3 regions of the Halomonas sp. LES1 genome follow, and region 2 is predicted to be linked to each of the others. Evidence: riboswitches for the same ligand, from Rfam matches in the RefSeq annotation. Region 2 holds a riboswitch; each other region holds the start of a gene.

Region 1 (5,198 bases), 380 kb from region 2:
GGCGGCCACTCGCTTACCGAGTTCGTGATGAGCCGCTACGGGCGCCCCATGTACGCCTTCACCCTGGTCATCATGCTGTTCTACCTGTTCATCTCCCTGGCCGCGGGCATCACCGCCATCGCCAAGATGGTCGGGCTGCTGGCGCCGGTCCCGCTGTGGGCGACCAGCTCGGTGGTGATGGCGGCCACCCTGCTCTACACCCTGTATGGCGGACTGCGTGCCTCGATCTTCACCGACAAGGTGCAGATGGTCGTGATCATGCCGCTGCTCGCCGTGCTGCTGATCGTCGGCTGGCAGGCCGCCGGCGGCGTCGGCCCCACCCTCGCCGGGCTCGAGTCGGCGGCACCGCAACTGCTGGATATCACCGACCTGGGGGGGCTCAAGGCCGGCCTCACCTTCTTCCTGGCCGTGATGCTGACCGGACTCTTCTATCAGGGCAACTGGCAGCGGGTCTACGCGGCGCAGAGCAACCGCGCCGTGGGGCTTGGCTTTCTGCTCGGCGGCCTGCTGAGCGCCCCGATGATCTTCGTGATGGGCCTGTTCGGCCTGGCGTTCGTGGGGCTGGGCCTTCCCGGTGACGGCTCGGTCGCGCTGTTCAGCGTGCTGCTCGCCGACATTCCCGACTGGTTCGCCGTGGGCCTGATCTTCCTGGGCCTGGCGCTGGTCATGAGCAGCGCCGACACCACCATCAGCGCCGCCTCGAGCATGATCGCCGTGGATGGCGGACGGCTGCTGCCTGACGCCAGCGGCCAGCGGCTGATGCGACTGTCGCGCTGGCTGATCCTGCTGCTGGCACTGCCGGTGACCTTCGTGGCCGCCCAGGGCTACAGCGTGCTCTACCTGTTCCTGCTGGCCGACCTGCTCTGCTGCGCGGCGGCCTTCCCGGTATTCTTCGGGCTGTTCAACCGCCGCTTCGACGGCCGCGCCGCGGTACTGGCCACGCTCAGCGGCCTGGTCGCCGGACTCTTCCTCTTCCCGGCCCCGGGCGACGCCTTGAACACCCTGATGGAGTCCTTCCTGCTCGCCACCTTCGTGCCGGTCGTGACGGGCCTGGCGCTCCTGGCGCTGCTGCCGGCGAAGCAACGCTTCGACTTTGCGGCTCTGAGCGCCGGCACCCGACGCTTCGAGGGCTAAGGGATCACACGCCAACGCCCCCGGAAGGGGGCGTTGGCGTTTCTGGGACGTTAGCGCTTCGAAGGGCATTTGCGTTTCGAGGGACGTTTGCGTTTCAAAAAGCAGGTGCGCTGGACGCTAGGAGCGCCGGCCGGGCGGCCTCTCGAGGCCCAAGTGCCCCCGCAGCGTCGCCGCCTCGTACTCTTCCCGGAAGAGTCCGCGACGCTGCAGTTCCGGCACCACCTGATCCACGAAGTCCTCGATCCCGGAGGGCAGCGACGGCGGCATCAGGTTGAAGCCGTCCGCCCCGCGGCCGTGGAACCAGCGCTCCATCTCATCGGCGATGCTCTCCGGGGTACCGATCATGGTGCAGTGGCCGCCGCCGGCGGCGAGCCGCCCCAGCAGCTCGCGCAGGGTGGGCTGCTCGGTCTCGATGATGCGCAGGATGGTGGCATAGCGCCCCTGGGGACCACGGAACTCGGTCAGCGGCGGTAGTGGCGGCACCGGGGCATCCAGCTCCCAGTCACTGCAGTCCTGCTCGATGAACAGTCCCAGCTGGCGCAGCGAGGCCTCCACCGGCAGACAGTCGTCCAGCTCGCGCTGCTTGGCTCGAGCCTCCTCCATGGTAGCGCCCACATAGGTGACGAGCCCCGGCAGGATCGGCACCGGCGCGGTGCGCCCGGCCGCCGCCACCCGCGACTTGATGTCCCGGTAGTAGGCCTGGGCTGCCTCCAGGTCGTAGGCGACAGCATAGATCGCCTCGGCGTAGCGCGCCGCCAGATCGCGCCCCTGGGAAGAAGCACCCGCCTGTACCAGTACCGGGTTGCCCTGGGGAGGACGCGGCAGGTTGAGGGGCCCGTCGACCAGGAAGTGCTCACCGTGATGGTCAATCTGGCGCACCTTGTCGGGATCGGCATAGCGGCCCTTACGATCGCGCTCGATGGCGTCGTCGGACCAGCTGTCCCACAACGCCAATACCGTCTGCACGAACTCCTCGGCGCGCACATAGCGCTCGCCATGGGGGGGCATGGCCGTATAGCCATGGTTGCGCGCCTCGCTGTCGAACATCGAGGTCACCACGTTCCAGCCCACTCGCCCGCCGGAGATGTGGTCCAGCGAGCCCACCAGCCTGGCGGCGTGGAAGGGAGTGTAGAAGGTGCTCGAGAGCGTGCTGATCAGCCCGATCCGCCGGGTGGCCCGGCTCATGGCGGAGAGCGCGGTCAGCGGCTCGAGGTGCCAGTGGAAGCCATCCTCCACGCTGCCGGCGCTCATGCCATCGGCGAAGAACAGCGCATCCAGCTTGCCGCGCTCGGCGGTGCGGGCCAGGGACTCATAGTAGGCGATGTCGCCAAGCCGCTCGGCGCAGGAGTCGGGATGGCGCCATGCCGCGCGATGGTGGCCGCACCCCATCACGAACAGATTGAGGTGCAATTTCTCGTCGGGATTGCGTGCCTTCATCACCCTTTCACCAGTCCGCCGTCGACGATCAGGTTCTGGCCGGTGACCGCCCTGGCCCAGGGGGAGGCGAAGAACAGCGCCGCGTCGGCAAACTCCTCCGGGGTGGTCACCCGCCGCAGGGGGGTATTCTGCGCGATCAGGTCGAAGACCGCCTCCGGGGTCGCGCTGGACGCATCGGTGGTGCGCAGCAGCCCGCCGGAGATCATGTTCACGGTGATGTTGTCGGGCCCCAGGTCGTTGGCGAGCGTACGGGTCAGCGAGAGCAGCGCGGCCTTGCCCGCGGTGTAGTCGTGGTACGGCACGACGGGATTCTGGAACAGATTGGTGCCGATATTGACGATGCGTCCACCTCCCTGCTCGCGCATGCCGGCCAGCGCCGCCTGGATGGTGTTCAGCGCTCCCCGGTTGACACCCTCAAGCTGTTGCTGGAGATGCGACCAGTCCAGGGCATCGGCGTCGGGACGCGCGTCGCCGTTGAAGGTGAACGCGGGCAGGGCGTTGTTGACCACGGTGGTGATCGGCGTGCCGAAGTGCTCACGCGCCTGCTCGAACAGCGACTCGATCGCCTCGGCGTCACGCACGTCGGCCTGGACGGCCAGTACCCGCTGCGGCGCCTCCTTCACCAGTGCCTCGGCGGCATCGCGACTCTGGAAATAGTTCACCACCACCCGGGCGCCCTGCCCGAGAAAGGCTCGGGTCAGATGAGCGCCGAGCCCACGAGCACCGCCGGTAACAAGCACGACCTGCTGATCGATGGCCTGCTGGTCGATGGAGAGAGAGGAAACGGCCATGAAGACTCCTTGGTACGCGGCAAAGGGCGCCGCGCTGGAGCCGGCCGACATCCCTTCGCCAGTGTGAACTGGATCAGGTTCGACGGGTATTTTCTCAGCGGCCATGGCCGCACCCCGTGTCTAGTGGGGCACCATAGCGCATTCGGACGGACAGCAACAGCCGGGCCGGCATTCCGGCTCAAGCAGTGAGCCCTGGCCTGACCGGGGAAACAGGGGATCTTCTGGAGTGAAATACGAAAAACGACAAGACATCATCAGCCAGGCTGGCGCCTTAGCTTATGATCAGAATTCAGAGAGGGAGAACCGATTGGAGCGGGAAAGGAGATTCGACCGGGCTGGCGCTCCAGCTCCTGACGCGAGCCTTGGCCAGTAGCGTGAAACCGATTGGAGCGGGAAAGGAGATTCGAACTCCCGACCCTCGCCTTGGCAAGGCGATGCTCTACCACTGAGCTATTCCCGCTTGATATCGGTACTACTGTTGGCACGACGAGAGCGAGTTGGCGTCCCATAGGGGGTTCGAACCCCTGTTCCCGCCGTGAAAGGGCGGTGTCCTGGACCACTAGACGAATGGGACGCATGGAGCGGGAAAGGAGATTCGAACTCCCGACCCTCGCCTTGGCAAGGCGATGCTCTACCACTGAGCTATTCCCGCCTGTCTCGTACTTCTCGTTCTACTACTACTTCTACCACTACCTCGACGACTCTACGCTGCAGTCGAAGAAGTGGCGTCCCATAGGGGGTTCGAACCCCTGTTCCCGCCGTGAAAGGGCGGTGTCCTGGACCACTAGACGAATGGGACGCTGTATCTTCCTTTCAGAAGATGGAGCGGGAAAGGAGATTCGAACTCCCGACCCTCGCCTTGGCAAGGCGATGCTCTACCACTGAGCTATTCCCGCATTCCGGTTATCTGATGAGTCGAGTGGCGTCCCATAGGGGGTTCGAACCCCTGTTCCCGCCGTGAAAGGGCGGTGTCCTAGACCACTAGACGAATGGGACGCAATGTCTCGTCTCGTCGAGATGGCGCGCATATTATCGACCACACGGCCAAGTGTCAAGCCTTGGCATGCCTTCCATATCAGGCAGTTGACAGAGGGGCCAACGCTGGATAGAGTACGCGCCGCTGGCTACGTAGCTCAGTTGGTTAGAGCACATCACTCATAATGATGGGGTCCCCTGTTCGAGTCAGGGCGTAGCCACCAGAATCACGCAACCCGGCGCCATCGGCGCCGGGTTTTTTTGTGTGCTCAAGCCAGCTCGGGGCGGTTGCAGAAGGCAGCCAGCACCCGCGTCAGATAGGCCACATCCTCACTTCCCGCGGTCTCACGGATCGAGTGCATGGCCCACTGCGGCACCCCCACATCGAGGGTAGGCACACCGAGCCCGGTGGCGGTGATCGGCCCGATGGTGCTGCCACACCCCATGTCGGCACGCGTCACGAAGCTCTGCACGGGCACCTCGGCCTCGCGACAGAGGTCGCGAAACAGCGCCGCCGTCGCACTGTTGGTGGCGTAGCGCTGACTGGCATTGACCTTGATCACCGGTCCGCCGTTGAGCGCGGGACCATGGGCCGCATCGTGCTTGTCCTGGAAATTGGGATGCAGAGCATGCGCGTTGTCGCAGGAGATCATCCGCGAGGCCTGGATCAGCCGAATGAAGCCCTCCTCGCTGCCGTCGCCGAGCCGCTCGTGAACCCGGCGCAGCACATCTCCCAGAAAAGGCCCCTGGGCGCCGCAGGCACTGGCGCTGCCGACCTCCTCATGGTCGTTGGCCACCAGCACGACACCCTGCTTGCCATCACTGGCCAGCAACGCCTCCAGGCCGATAAAGCAGGAGAGC
Region 2 (5,198 bases):
ACCACCTTCTTGACATCGGACATTCGAGGAGCTCCTTTCTGATGAATACGAGAGACCTGCCAGTATAGCGCGCCAGCATGGCCTCGAATACCGCCCATCCACGGGACCTCACGGGAGCGAGCTGCTAGACTGCGCGGACTCGAGCCGGGCCGCGGCCAGCCTGCCCGTGACATCAATGCCAAACACGAAGGAGAGGTGCATGAGCGAGGCGATCGCCCGCGACCTGATGGCACAGCGATTCCGCAGCTACCTGCCGGTGGTGGTCGACATGGAAACCGGCGGCTTCGATTCCGAGCGCAATGCGATCCTCGAGATCGCCGCGGTCACCCTGACCATGAACGCCGAGGGTTACCTGCTCCCCGAGTCGACCTATGCCTTCCACGTGGAGCCCTTTGCGGGTGCCAGCATCGAGCAATCGGCACTGGACTTCACCGGCATCCGGCTCGACGACCCCCTGCGTCGCCAGGTGGCGGTCAACGAGACCGAGGCGCTCAACGAGATCTTTCGTCCCATACGCAAGTCGATCAAGGCCCATGGCTGCACCCGCGCCATCCTGGTCGGCCACAACTCGGCGTTCGATCACGGCTTCCTCAACGCCGCGGTGAACCGTTCCGGCATCAAGCGCAACCCCTTCCACCCCTTCTCCAGTTTCGATACCGCCTCCCTGGCCGGCCTGATGTACGGCCAGACGGTACTGGCCCGGGCCTGCCGAGCCGCCGGCATCGAATTCAACAACAGCGAGGCACACTCGGCTCGTTATGATACCGAGCGCACCGCCGAGTTGTTCTGCGCCATGGTCAATCGCTACAAGGAGATCGGCGGCTGGGCCCAGACCCAGCGCGAACAGGGAATGGAAGAGGCGCCATAGGCTGGAAAGCAGCATAAGCCCGCCCCATAGCAAACACCCCCGCAGCCATGCTGCAGGGGTGTTTTTCTTCAGGCTTCTAGCTTATCGCTTCAGGCTTCCGGCTGGTCGTCCTTGTGCTTGGCGGCCGTTTCCTTGATCAGCGTTTCGAGCTCACCGTTCTGGTGCATCTCCATCACGATGTCGCAGCCGCCGACCAGTTCGCCCTCGACCCACAGCTGCGGGAAGGTGGGCCAGTTGGCGTACTTGGGCAGCTCGGTCCGAATATCCGGGTTATCCAGAATATTGACGAAGGCAAAGCGCTCGCCACAGGCCATCAGCGCCTGCACCGTCTGGGCGGAGAAGCCGCACTGGGGCAGCTGCGGGGTGCCCTTCATGTAGATCAGGATCGGGTTTTCGCCGATCTGGCGCTGGATGTTCTCGAGGGTGGTGCTCATGGCGTCTCCCTATGGGTGTAGCGGACAACAGAGGTCGCGAATGCCGGTACGATCAATACCTGATCCCGGCGGTAGGTCTTGGTGACAGCCATTCTACTGATCCACAACGCGTTGCGCATCCCCCGGCGGCTGGCTAGGATGAGCGCTTTTGCGAGGAGCACCGCATGGCCACTCGGCACTTCCTGACCCTGATGGATGCCAGCCCCGAAGAGCTGAGCAACATGATTCAGCGCGCCATCACCATAAAGAACGCGCTCAAGGCGGAGGGGCCCAACTACACTCCCTTCCCGAATCACACCATGGCGATGATCTTCGAGAAGTCCTCGACCCGCACCCGGGTCTCCTTCGAGACCGCCATGGCACACTTCGGCGGCCATGCGCTGTTCCTCTCTCCCCGCGACACCCAGCTCGGCCGGGGCGAGCCCATCGGCGACACCGCCCGCGTGCTCTCCGAGATGGTCGATATCGTGATGATCCGCACCTTCTCCCACGCCGGACTCGAGGCGTTCGCCGAGGCCAGCAGCGTGCCGGTGATCAACGCGCTGACCGACGACTACCATCCGTGTCAGCTGCTCGCCGATGTGATGACCTGGACCGAGCTACGCGGCAGCGTAAAGGGCAAGACCGCGGTATGGATCGGCGACGGCAACAACATGTGCCACTCCTGGATCAATGCGGCCCGCCAGTTCGACTTCCAGCTGCGCATCTGCTGCCCAGAAGGCTATGAGCCGCGCCAGGATATCCTCGAGGCCGCCGGCGATCGCGTCACCCTGCTGCGCGACCCCGCCGAGGCCGTGACCGGCGCCGATCTGGTAACGACCGATGTCTGGGCCTCCATGGGACAGGAGGAGGAGCAGGCCAAGCGTGAGGCGGCCTTCGCCGGTCTGCAGGTCACCGAATCACTGCTCGATCGCGCTCACCAGGACGTGCTGTTCCTGCACTGCCTGCCGGCTCATCGCGGCGAGGAGATCAGCGAGACCCTGCTCGACGACCCGAGGGCCGTGGTCTGGCAGGAGGCAGGCAATCGTCTGCATGCCCAGAAGGCACTGATCGAGTTCCTGCTCCTCGGCGAGGTCCACGACGCGCCGTAACCCCACTACTAGACCTTGGTCTTATTCGACCAAGGTTGTATACTGCGCCGCAGCACTTTCCACCAAGGAAGACGCGGCGCATGACTACCTCTTCGATCGACACCTTCGGGATGCAGCGCAGCCTGCGCCAATGCCTCGCCAACATGGCCGCCCTGCTCTATCGCCAGGGCCACGTGCTCGAAACCGTCACCGTCCCCCATCGTGGCCTCGACCCCACTGCGCTGGAAACGCTGGAGAGCGACAGCCACGAATGGTCGGTCTGTCAGCGCATACTCGAGTCCAGCGAGGCCGCTACCTGGAACGACCAGCGCCGCTTCGTGCTGACCGGCATGGGGCGCGAACTGCTCTTCGACATGTTCGGAGAGGGCGCCGCCGACTGCGCCTGAACCCAGCCTGACCCGCAACACCTCTCCTCGGCGGAGCACAGTCGCCGCCAGGGCCATGCCCCGGAGAGGCGCGATGAACATCAATGACCAAGGCCCGCCGACGCTCGATTGCGTCGGCGGGCCTTCTTGGTTATGTTGGCAGCTCTTGTCGGGGCGCCCCTCTCACCGTCATGCGGTATCAAGGGGCTGAGATCGGTACGGCCGAACCCGTTGAACCTGATCAGGTTGATGCCTGCGGAGGGAACAAGCTCGTGCCCCAGCCCGCCCCTACCCTGCATCCAGTCTGATCTCCACACCGCCAACCGCCGGATGCACCTCATGAACGCCACCCCACAACGCCGCATCGCCATCGCCGGCGCCGGCCTGCTCGGCCGGCTGACAGCCTGGCGCCTGCTGTGCGACGGCCATGCCGTCAGCCTCTACGATGCAGGCGACCTGGATACGCCGCCCGCCGCTGCCTGGACCGCCGCCGGCATGGTCGCTCCCCTGGCCGAAACGGTTGTCAGCGAGCACAGTGTCTATGAGATGGGGCAGATGGCTCTCGATCGCTGGCCCACCTGGTTAGAGGAGCTGCAGGCGCCCGGGCTATGGCATCAACACGGCAGCCTGGTGGTTGCCCATCCCCAGGATGGCAACGAGCTGATCCAGTTCCGCCGCGACCTTGCCGATACCTTGGGGGAAGGCGCCCTCTATCAGGAACTGGATGGCAGCGCCATCCATCATCTGGAGCCCGATCTGACCCGCTTTCGCCACGGTCTGTTTCTTGCCGATGAAGCACACCTGGATAACCGCGAGCTGCTGACAGGGTTGCTGGGGGCGATTCGTGAGCTGGGCGGCGAGTGCCATGCCCATACGCCGGTGGAAGTGCATCCCGGCGAAGTGGCCACCCCGGCGGGAAGACACCGCTTCGACCTGGTGATCGACTGCCGTGGCCATGGCGCCAAGCCCAACCACCCCACCCTGCGCGGCGTGCGCGGCGAAACACTGCATGTGACGACCAGCGAGATCACGCTGACGCGGCCGGTGCGCCTGATGCACCCGCGCTACCAGCTCTATGTGGTCCCCAAGCCCAATGGGCGCTTCGTGATCGGCGCCACCTCCATCGAAAGCGAGGATCGCTCACCGATATCGCTGCAGTCTTCGCTGGAGCTCTCCAGCGCCCTCTATACCCTGTCACCGGCCTTCGCCGAGGCGCGCATCCTCGAACAGGGCGTCAACCTGCGCCCCGCCTTCCGCAACAACCTGCCCCGGGTTACCCTAAGTGATGGGCTGATCAGCGCCAATGGACTGTTTCGCCACGGTTATCTGCTTGCCCCGGCAGTGGTGGAGCATCTGCTGAGCGAGATCCGGGGCCAAGGTGACAAGCCCTTCGCCGACCTACTGGACGGCCCCGTCCCACAGGAGACCCTATCGTGAAAGCGAGTGACCCCATGCATGAGATCACCCTGAGCCTCAACGGCGAGCCCGCTCGGCTCCCCGAAGGCACCCCCCTGGCGCAGGCCCTGGAGGCGTGGGGCTATGGCGAGCGTCGCGTTGCCGTGGCCATCAACGATGCCTTCGCGCCGCGCTCCACCTGGTCCGAGCGCACCCTCGGCGAGGATGATCGTATCGATATCGTGGCCCCGGTAGGAGGCGGCTGATGCACACCCACTCAACCCATGACGATGCGCTGGTGCTCTATGAAGAGTGCTTCAGCAGCCGTTTCCTGCTTGGCACGGCCCTCTACCCGTCGCCACAGGTGATGCAGGAGGCCATCGAGGCCGCCGACTGCGCCATGCTGACCCTGGGGCTGCGTCGCCAGAACCCCGGCGGCGGCGACGCCGGTGGCGACGGCGATGCCTTCTGGCAGATCCTGCGAGAAAGCGGCTGCCAGCTGCTGCCCAACACCGCCGGCTGTCGCTCTGCCCGGGAAGCCATCACGCTCGCCGAGATGTCCCGGGAACTCTTCGACACACCCTGGATCAAGGTCGAGGTCATCGGCGACGACTACAACCTTCAGCCCGACCCCTTCGGCCTGCTGGAAGCCGTTCGGGAACTGATCGAGCAGGGCTTCAAGGTGCTGCCCTACTGCACCGACGACCTGGTGCTCTGTCAGCGTCTCCAGGAGGCGGGCTGCCAGGCGCTGATGCCCTGGGGGGCACCGATCGGGACCGGGCGCGGCCTGATGAACCGTTACGCCCTGCGCACCCTGCGCGAGCGTATCGACGTGCCGATGATCATCGACGCCGGCCTCGGGGCGCCTTCCCAGGCCGCGGAAGCCATGGAGATGGGCTTCGATGGCGTGCTGCTCAACACCGCCGTGGCCAAGGCTCGTCGCCCGGCACAGATGTCGGCCGCCTTCGCCCGCGCCATCGAGGCGGGTCGCGAGGCCTATCTCGCCGGCCTGATGGAGCGACGCCAGACCGCCAGCCCCAGCACG
Region 3 (5,198 bases), on a different contig from region 2:
TCCTGAGCATCCTCGCGATAGCTTCGCTGAAACACCGCCAATACCTATCGCGACATGGCCTGTGCCAAGGTCATCCACTGCCTCACAGATCATGTCCCATCATCATCCTGTAGGTATCTGCAAAGCTATTCGCCGTTGCCACCTCTGGCGTTGCGCTCTCCGTCCGCCCGACGGCCCGTCGAATATCAGCCGCCGAGACCAGGCCACGAATTCGCAGGCTTCCCTGCTGATCGCGCTCGGTCACCAGCAGGTGCTGGTCGGTCATCGATTCCAGTGATAGCAGCAGGTCGCCAATGGTTAAAGTGGCAAGCTGCTCCAGCGGCATGGCCGAGAGCTTCTGCCAGGGTGTCATGATCATGCCCACGGTCACCTCATCGCTCGAGAGACCATGCTGTTGCTGGGCAAGCGTGATGCGACGACCACCAATGACCTCACGGGCTGCCAGCACGCCGATGCAACACTGCTGATCATCGGTGACCAATAGCAGGCGAAATCCACCATGGCGCATCATCAAGTGGGCCTCATTGACATCGGCATCGGCCCGAATCGTGCGGGGAGCCACCCGCAAGAAGTCCGTGAGCATCTCGAGGGCAGGATTCAATACGCTGAACCCATCCCGGGCAGGGGTAGCCAGCCGCGGGGCTGCCTCGAGCCGACTGAGAGGCATGAAGGAAGCGTGTAACTGGTTCATGGGATTACTCCTGTGCGGGGTAAATGGGTACCACCGGCATTCATTTATTTACATTCACAGGACTCCCTTAAGGCAGCCTTAAGGCTAGAACAGCTATCATGCTGCCCCCTCTTCCTCGACGCTTCACTGCCACCATGACATCTCCCCTGAACGCCCTCCGCCAAGCGCCTTACCGCCTCGGCGCGTTTCTGTTTCTTGGTTTTTGCTGCCTGGCCATACCCTCTCTTGCCATGGCCAGCGCCGGCCCCCTCGATCTCACTGGCTCAGGGGTCGGCGTGATCTCGGTGGCACTCTTCGTGCTCGCCTACGCCCTGGTCATGTCCGAAGAGCTGCTGCACATGCGCAAGTCGAAGCCGGTGCTGGTCGCCGCCGGCCTGATCTGGGCGCTGGTGGCCTGGGCCTACACCAGTGCCGGACTGCCCCAACAGGCCGAGACGGCCTTTCGCGAAACGCTGCTCGAATACACCGAACTGCTGCTCTTCCTGCTGGTTGCGATGACCTATATCAACGCCCTGGAGGAGCGCCGGGTATTCGATGCGCTGCGCGCCTGGCTGGTACGCAAGGGGTTCAGCTACCGCAGCCTGTTCTGGATCACCGGCTGCCTCGCCTTCTGGATCTCGGCCATCGCCAACAACATGACCACCGCCATGTTGATGTGCGCCGTGGTGCTCAAGGTGGCCGAGGGCGACGACCGCTTCATCCGGCTCTGCTGCATCAATGTGGTGGTGGCATCGAACGCCGGGGGCGCCTTCAGCCCGTTCGGCGACATCACCACGCTGATGGTGTGGCAGGCCGGCCAGCTACCCTTCGGCGCCTTCTTCCAGCTGCTGGCACCTTCGCTGGTCAACTTCCTGGTACCGGCGCTGGTAATGAACTTCTTCATTCGCAACCGCAAGCCTCCGACCCTCACCGAGGAGGTGTGGCTCAAGCGTGGTGCGCGGCGCATCATCCTGCTGTTCCTGCTCACCGTGGCCATCTCGGTGCTGTGCCACTCGGTGCTCAGCCTGCCGCCGGCCATGGGCATGATGTTCGGCCTGGGCCTGCTGCAGTTCTTCGGTTACTTCCTGCGCCGCAGCCTGCCACGTTCACTGGACAGGAAGCGCACCCGTTATGCCCAGCGCGGTGACTGGAAGAAGCTGGAGCAGCTCGGCAGCGTGGTGCCCTTCGATATCTTCAGCCGTATCGCCCGCGCCGAGTGGGACACCCTGCTGTTCTTCTATGGCGTGGTGATGTGCGTGGGCGGACTGGGCTTCATGGGCTACCTGGCACTTCTCTCGGAGACGCTCTACGGTGGCTGGAACCCACTGTGGGCCAACATCGTGCTGGGCATCGTCTCGGCGGTCGTCGACAACATTCCGGTGATGTTCGCCGTGCTCTCCATGGCACCCGACATGTCCGAGGGCCATTGGCTACTGATCACCCTGACCGCCGGTGTCGGTGGCAGCCTGCTCTCCATGGGCTCCGCCGCCGGCGTGGCGCTGATGGGACAGGCTCGCGGGATCTACACCTTTGCCGGCCATCTACGCTGGGCGCCCGCCATCGCCCTGGGCTATGCGGCCAGCGTGGCGACGCACCTGATGATCAATCACTCCCTGTTTTAAGATCGATGCACGGGCTTTACAGGCTTATCCGGGGCAGGGATAGTGATGCCCACGACAGGGGCGCCGCGGCATCCACCGCGGTTGAGACGCACCCTTGGAACCTGACCCGGATCATGCCGGCGTAGGGAGTCGTGCAGCCCACCCCGGCGACTGCACCTCCCGCGCCCGGGAGGAATGATGACTACCGCCATCCGCGGACCGATCGACCCCGCCGCCCACCTGGTACGCCTGCGCGAGCGGGCGCCGCTGATTCACAACATCACCAATCTGGTGGCCATGAATCCCATGGCCAATGTGCTGCTGGCACTGGGCGCCTCGCCGGCCATGGTGCATGCCCGCGAGGAGGCCGCCGAGTTTGCGGCGCTGGCCGATGCGCTGACGATCAACATCGGCACCCTTTCTCCCCACTGGCTGGCCGCCATGGAGGAGGCCGCCGAGGCCGCGCAGCTGGCGGGCAAGCCCTGGGTATTCGACCCGGTGGCAGTGGGTGCCACCGCTTATCGCCGCGAGGCAGGCCAGCGCCTGCTGGAACATCGACCGACGGTGATCCGCGGCAACGCCTCGGAGATCCTCGCCCTGGAGCGTCAGGGCAGTGGCGGTCGCGGGGTCGACAGCAGCGACCCCATCGAGGCCGCCGAACAGGCCGCGATCACCCTGGCGCGGCGCACCGCGGCGGTGGTAGCGGTCACCGGTGAGGTCGACCTGGTCACCGATGGCCGGCACCTGGCCCGGGTGCCGGGTGGTCATCCCCTGATGCCCCGGGTCACCACCCTGGGCTGCGCCCTCACCGGGGTGGTGGCCGCCTTCCTGGCAGGGGCCGAGGATCCCTTCGCCGCCAGCGTGGCGGCACTCGCCTGCTACGGCGAGGCGGGGCGCCGCGCCGGTGAGGTGGCCAGCGGCCCCGGCAGCTTTTCGGTGGCCTTCCTCGATGCCCTCTACGCCCTCGACCACGACCAGCTTGTCACCCTGCCCACCCTGGAGGTGTCCGATGCGCCTTGATCTTTCCCTGTACCTCGTTACCGACCCGAGCCTGTGCGCCGACCATGGCCTGGAGAAGACCGTCGTGGCCGCGGTGCGCGGTGGCGCCACGGTGATACAGCTGCGCGACAAGCATGCCGATGACGGCGAGCTGATCGACCAGGCCCGGCGACTGAAGGCGGCCCTTGCCGGCAGCGGCGTGCCGCTGATCATCAATGACCGCCTGACGGTGGCGGTGGAGAGCGGCGCCGACGGCCTGCATATCGGTCAGGACGACGGCGAGGTGGCCGCGGCCCGAGCGGCACTGGGGGAACAGGCGATCCTGGGGCTCTCGGTGCAGACCCTGGAGCAGATGGCCCGCCTCGATGTCGAGCGTCTCGACTACCTGGGGCTTGGCCCGGTCTTCGCCACCCCGAGCAAGCACGACCATGCCGCCCCCCTGGGGTTCGAAGGGTTGGCCAGCCTGGTGGCGGCCAGTCCCCTGCCCAGCGTGGCGATCGGCGGACTCAAGGCGGAACATGCCGCCGCGGTACGCCAGACCGGCGCCCAGGGCCTGGCGGTGATCTCGGCGATCTGCGGCATGCCGGACCCGGAGGCCGCGGCGCGCGCCTTCTATCCCGACTAAATCATGCCCCGACTGAATCATGCCCCGCCTGATGCCTGGGTCAGGCGGTCGGGCGCCGCGCGAGCGAGGTGCGCCGCTCGTGGTAGGCGATCGCCAGGCCGCTGGCGATGATCAGGCTGCCGCCGACGAAGACCCAGAGGTCCGGCACCTCGTCCCAGAACCACCACCCCAGCAGCACCGCCCATAGCAGCGCGGTGTAGTCGAAGGGCGCCACCAGGGCGGCCGGTGCGTAGCGAAAGGCCAGGGTCAGGCCGGTCATCGCGCCCACGCCGAGGAAGCCCGCCATCAGGAAGGCCGGCCAGTGCAGGGGCGCCGGCATCTGCCACACCCACGGCAGCGTCGTGGCAGACACCAGCAGCGGCACCAGGGTGCTGTAGAAGACCAGCGCCCAGAGGTGCTCGCGGCTACCGTAACGCCGCGCGGTGATCATCGTCAGCGCGTAGAAGACCGCCGCGCCGACCACCACCAGGGCCCCCAGCTGGAAGCTCTCGCCACCCGGTCGCACCACCACCAGCACGCCCACAAAGCCCAGCGTGGTGGCCAGCAGTGTCGGCCGGTCGACCCGCTCACCCAGCAGCGGTACCGAGAGCAGGGTGACGAACAGCGGGGCGGCGAAGGCGATGGCGGTCGTCTCGGCCAGGGGCAGCAGGGTCAGCCCCCACATGAAGCAGATCATGGTGCCGGTGAAGATCAGGCCACGCAGCAGATGCACACCGGGACGCCGAGTGCTCAGGGTACGCAGGCCACCGTTAAAGCGCGCGATCAGCGCGATCAGCGGCAGCGACACCAGGGTGCGAAAGAAGATGATCTGCAGCGGCGAGTGCACTTCGCCCAGCCACTTGGTGATGGCATCCCCCAGCGCCAGGCAGAGCACCCCCAGGCACATCAAGCCGATTCCCTTGAACGACTCAGACATCGCGACTCCCCTTCCCGATCGTCCCGCATGACAAAAGCACCACCCCGTCGATCAGGGATCGACGGGGTGGTATCGAGATAAGGCTAGAAGGTTCGCAGACGAACGGCAAGAACTAGAGGGTGGCGTTGACCACCATGCAGTCGATGCCATCCCGAACCAGGCTTCGACAGGCGCGATAGGCCTGGTTCTCGTCGAGGTTGACCAGGCGAGCGCGGAACAGGGATTGCGGCCCGGGTACCTCATGAACATCCACGCGGGCATTGGCCAGGTCGCTGGCCAGCCGGTCGGCGGCACGACCGGCCAGGTTGCGGGCGTTGTCGGGGCTGCTGAAGGCGCCGACCTGGATACCCCAGCTGCCGCTGGGCCCCAGCGGCTCGAGGCGCTGGG

Evidence for each region. A riboswitch is a leader RNA that binds a small molecule or an ion and turns the genes downstream of it on or off. The one in region 2 is predicted to bind thiamine pyrophosphate.
Region 1: linked by a shared signal. The riboswitch ahead of RM463_RS03355 (3-oxoacyl-ACP reductase) and the one ahead of thiO (glycine oxidase ThiO) in region 2 are both predicted to bind thiamine pyrophosphate.
Region 3: linked by a shared signal. The riboswitch ahead of thiM (hydroxyethylthiazole kinase) and the one ahead of thiO (glycine oxidase ThiO) in region 2 are both predicted to bind thiamine pyrophosphate.

What each region holds. Positions count from the first base shown of each region.
Region 1 is NZ_JAVRGC010000001.1:700,334-705,531, forward strand. Features, by position in the region: gene RM463_RS03345 (sodium:solute symporter family transporter) at 1-1,134, shown strand, start outside; gene RM463_RS03350 (LLM class flavin-dependent oxidoreductase) at 1,252-2,571, opposite strand; gene RM463_RS03355 (3-oxoacyl-ACP reductase) at 2,571-3,362, opposite strand; TPP riboswitch at 3,396-3,489, opposite strand; tRNA gene RM463_RS03360 (tRNA-Gly) at 3,748-3,822, opposite strand; tRNA gene RM463_RS03365 (tRNA-Glu) at 3,861-3,936, opposite strand; tRNA gene RM463_RS03370 (tRNA-Gly) at 3,940-4,014, opposite strand; tRNA gene RM463_RS03375 (tRNA-Glu) at 4,086-4,161, opposite strand; tRNA gene RM463_RS03380 (tRNA-Gly) at 4,184-4,258, opposite strand; tRNA gene RM463_RS03385 (tRNA-Glu) at 4,283-4,358, opposite strand; tRNA gene RM463_RS03390 (tRNA-Met) at 4,485-4,561, shown strand; gene RM463_RS03395 (M18 family aminopeptidase) at 4,607-5,198, opposite strand, start outside.
Region 2 is NZ_JAVRGC010000001.1:321,631-326,828, forward strand. Features, by position in the region: gene RM463_RS01590 (argininosuccinate synthase) at 1-23, opposite strand, end outside; gene rnt (ribonuclease T) at 200-868, shown strand; gene RM463_RS01600 (Grx4 family monothiol glutaredoxin) at 958-1,302, opposite strand; gene argF (ornithine carbamoyltransferase) at 1,467-2,393, shown strand; gene RM463_RS01610 (hypothetical protein) at 2,474-2,779, shown strand; TPP riboswitch at 2,919-3,039, shown strand; gene thiO (glycine oxidase ThiO) at 3,098-4,195, shown strand; gene thiS (sulfur carrier protein ThiS) at 4,192-4,419, shown strand; gene RM463_RS01625 (thiazole synthase) at 4,419-5,198, shown strand, end outside.
Region 3 is NZ_JAVRGC010000004.1:155,540-160,737, forward strand. Features, by position in the region: gene RM463_RS11060 (CBS domain-containing protein) at 83-691, opposite strand; gene nhaD (sodium:proton antiporter NhaD) at 826-2,292, shown strand; TPP riboswitch at 2,339-2,437, shown strand; gene thiM (hydroxyethylthiazole kinase) at 2,470-3,291, shown strand; gene thiE (thiamine phosphate synthase) at 3,281-3,895, shown strand; gene RM463_RS11080 (DMT family transporter) at 3,936-4,811, opposite strand; gene RM463_RS11085 (serine hydrolase) at 4,924-5,198, opposite strand, start outside.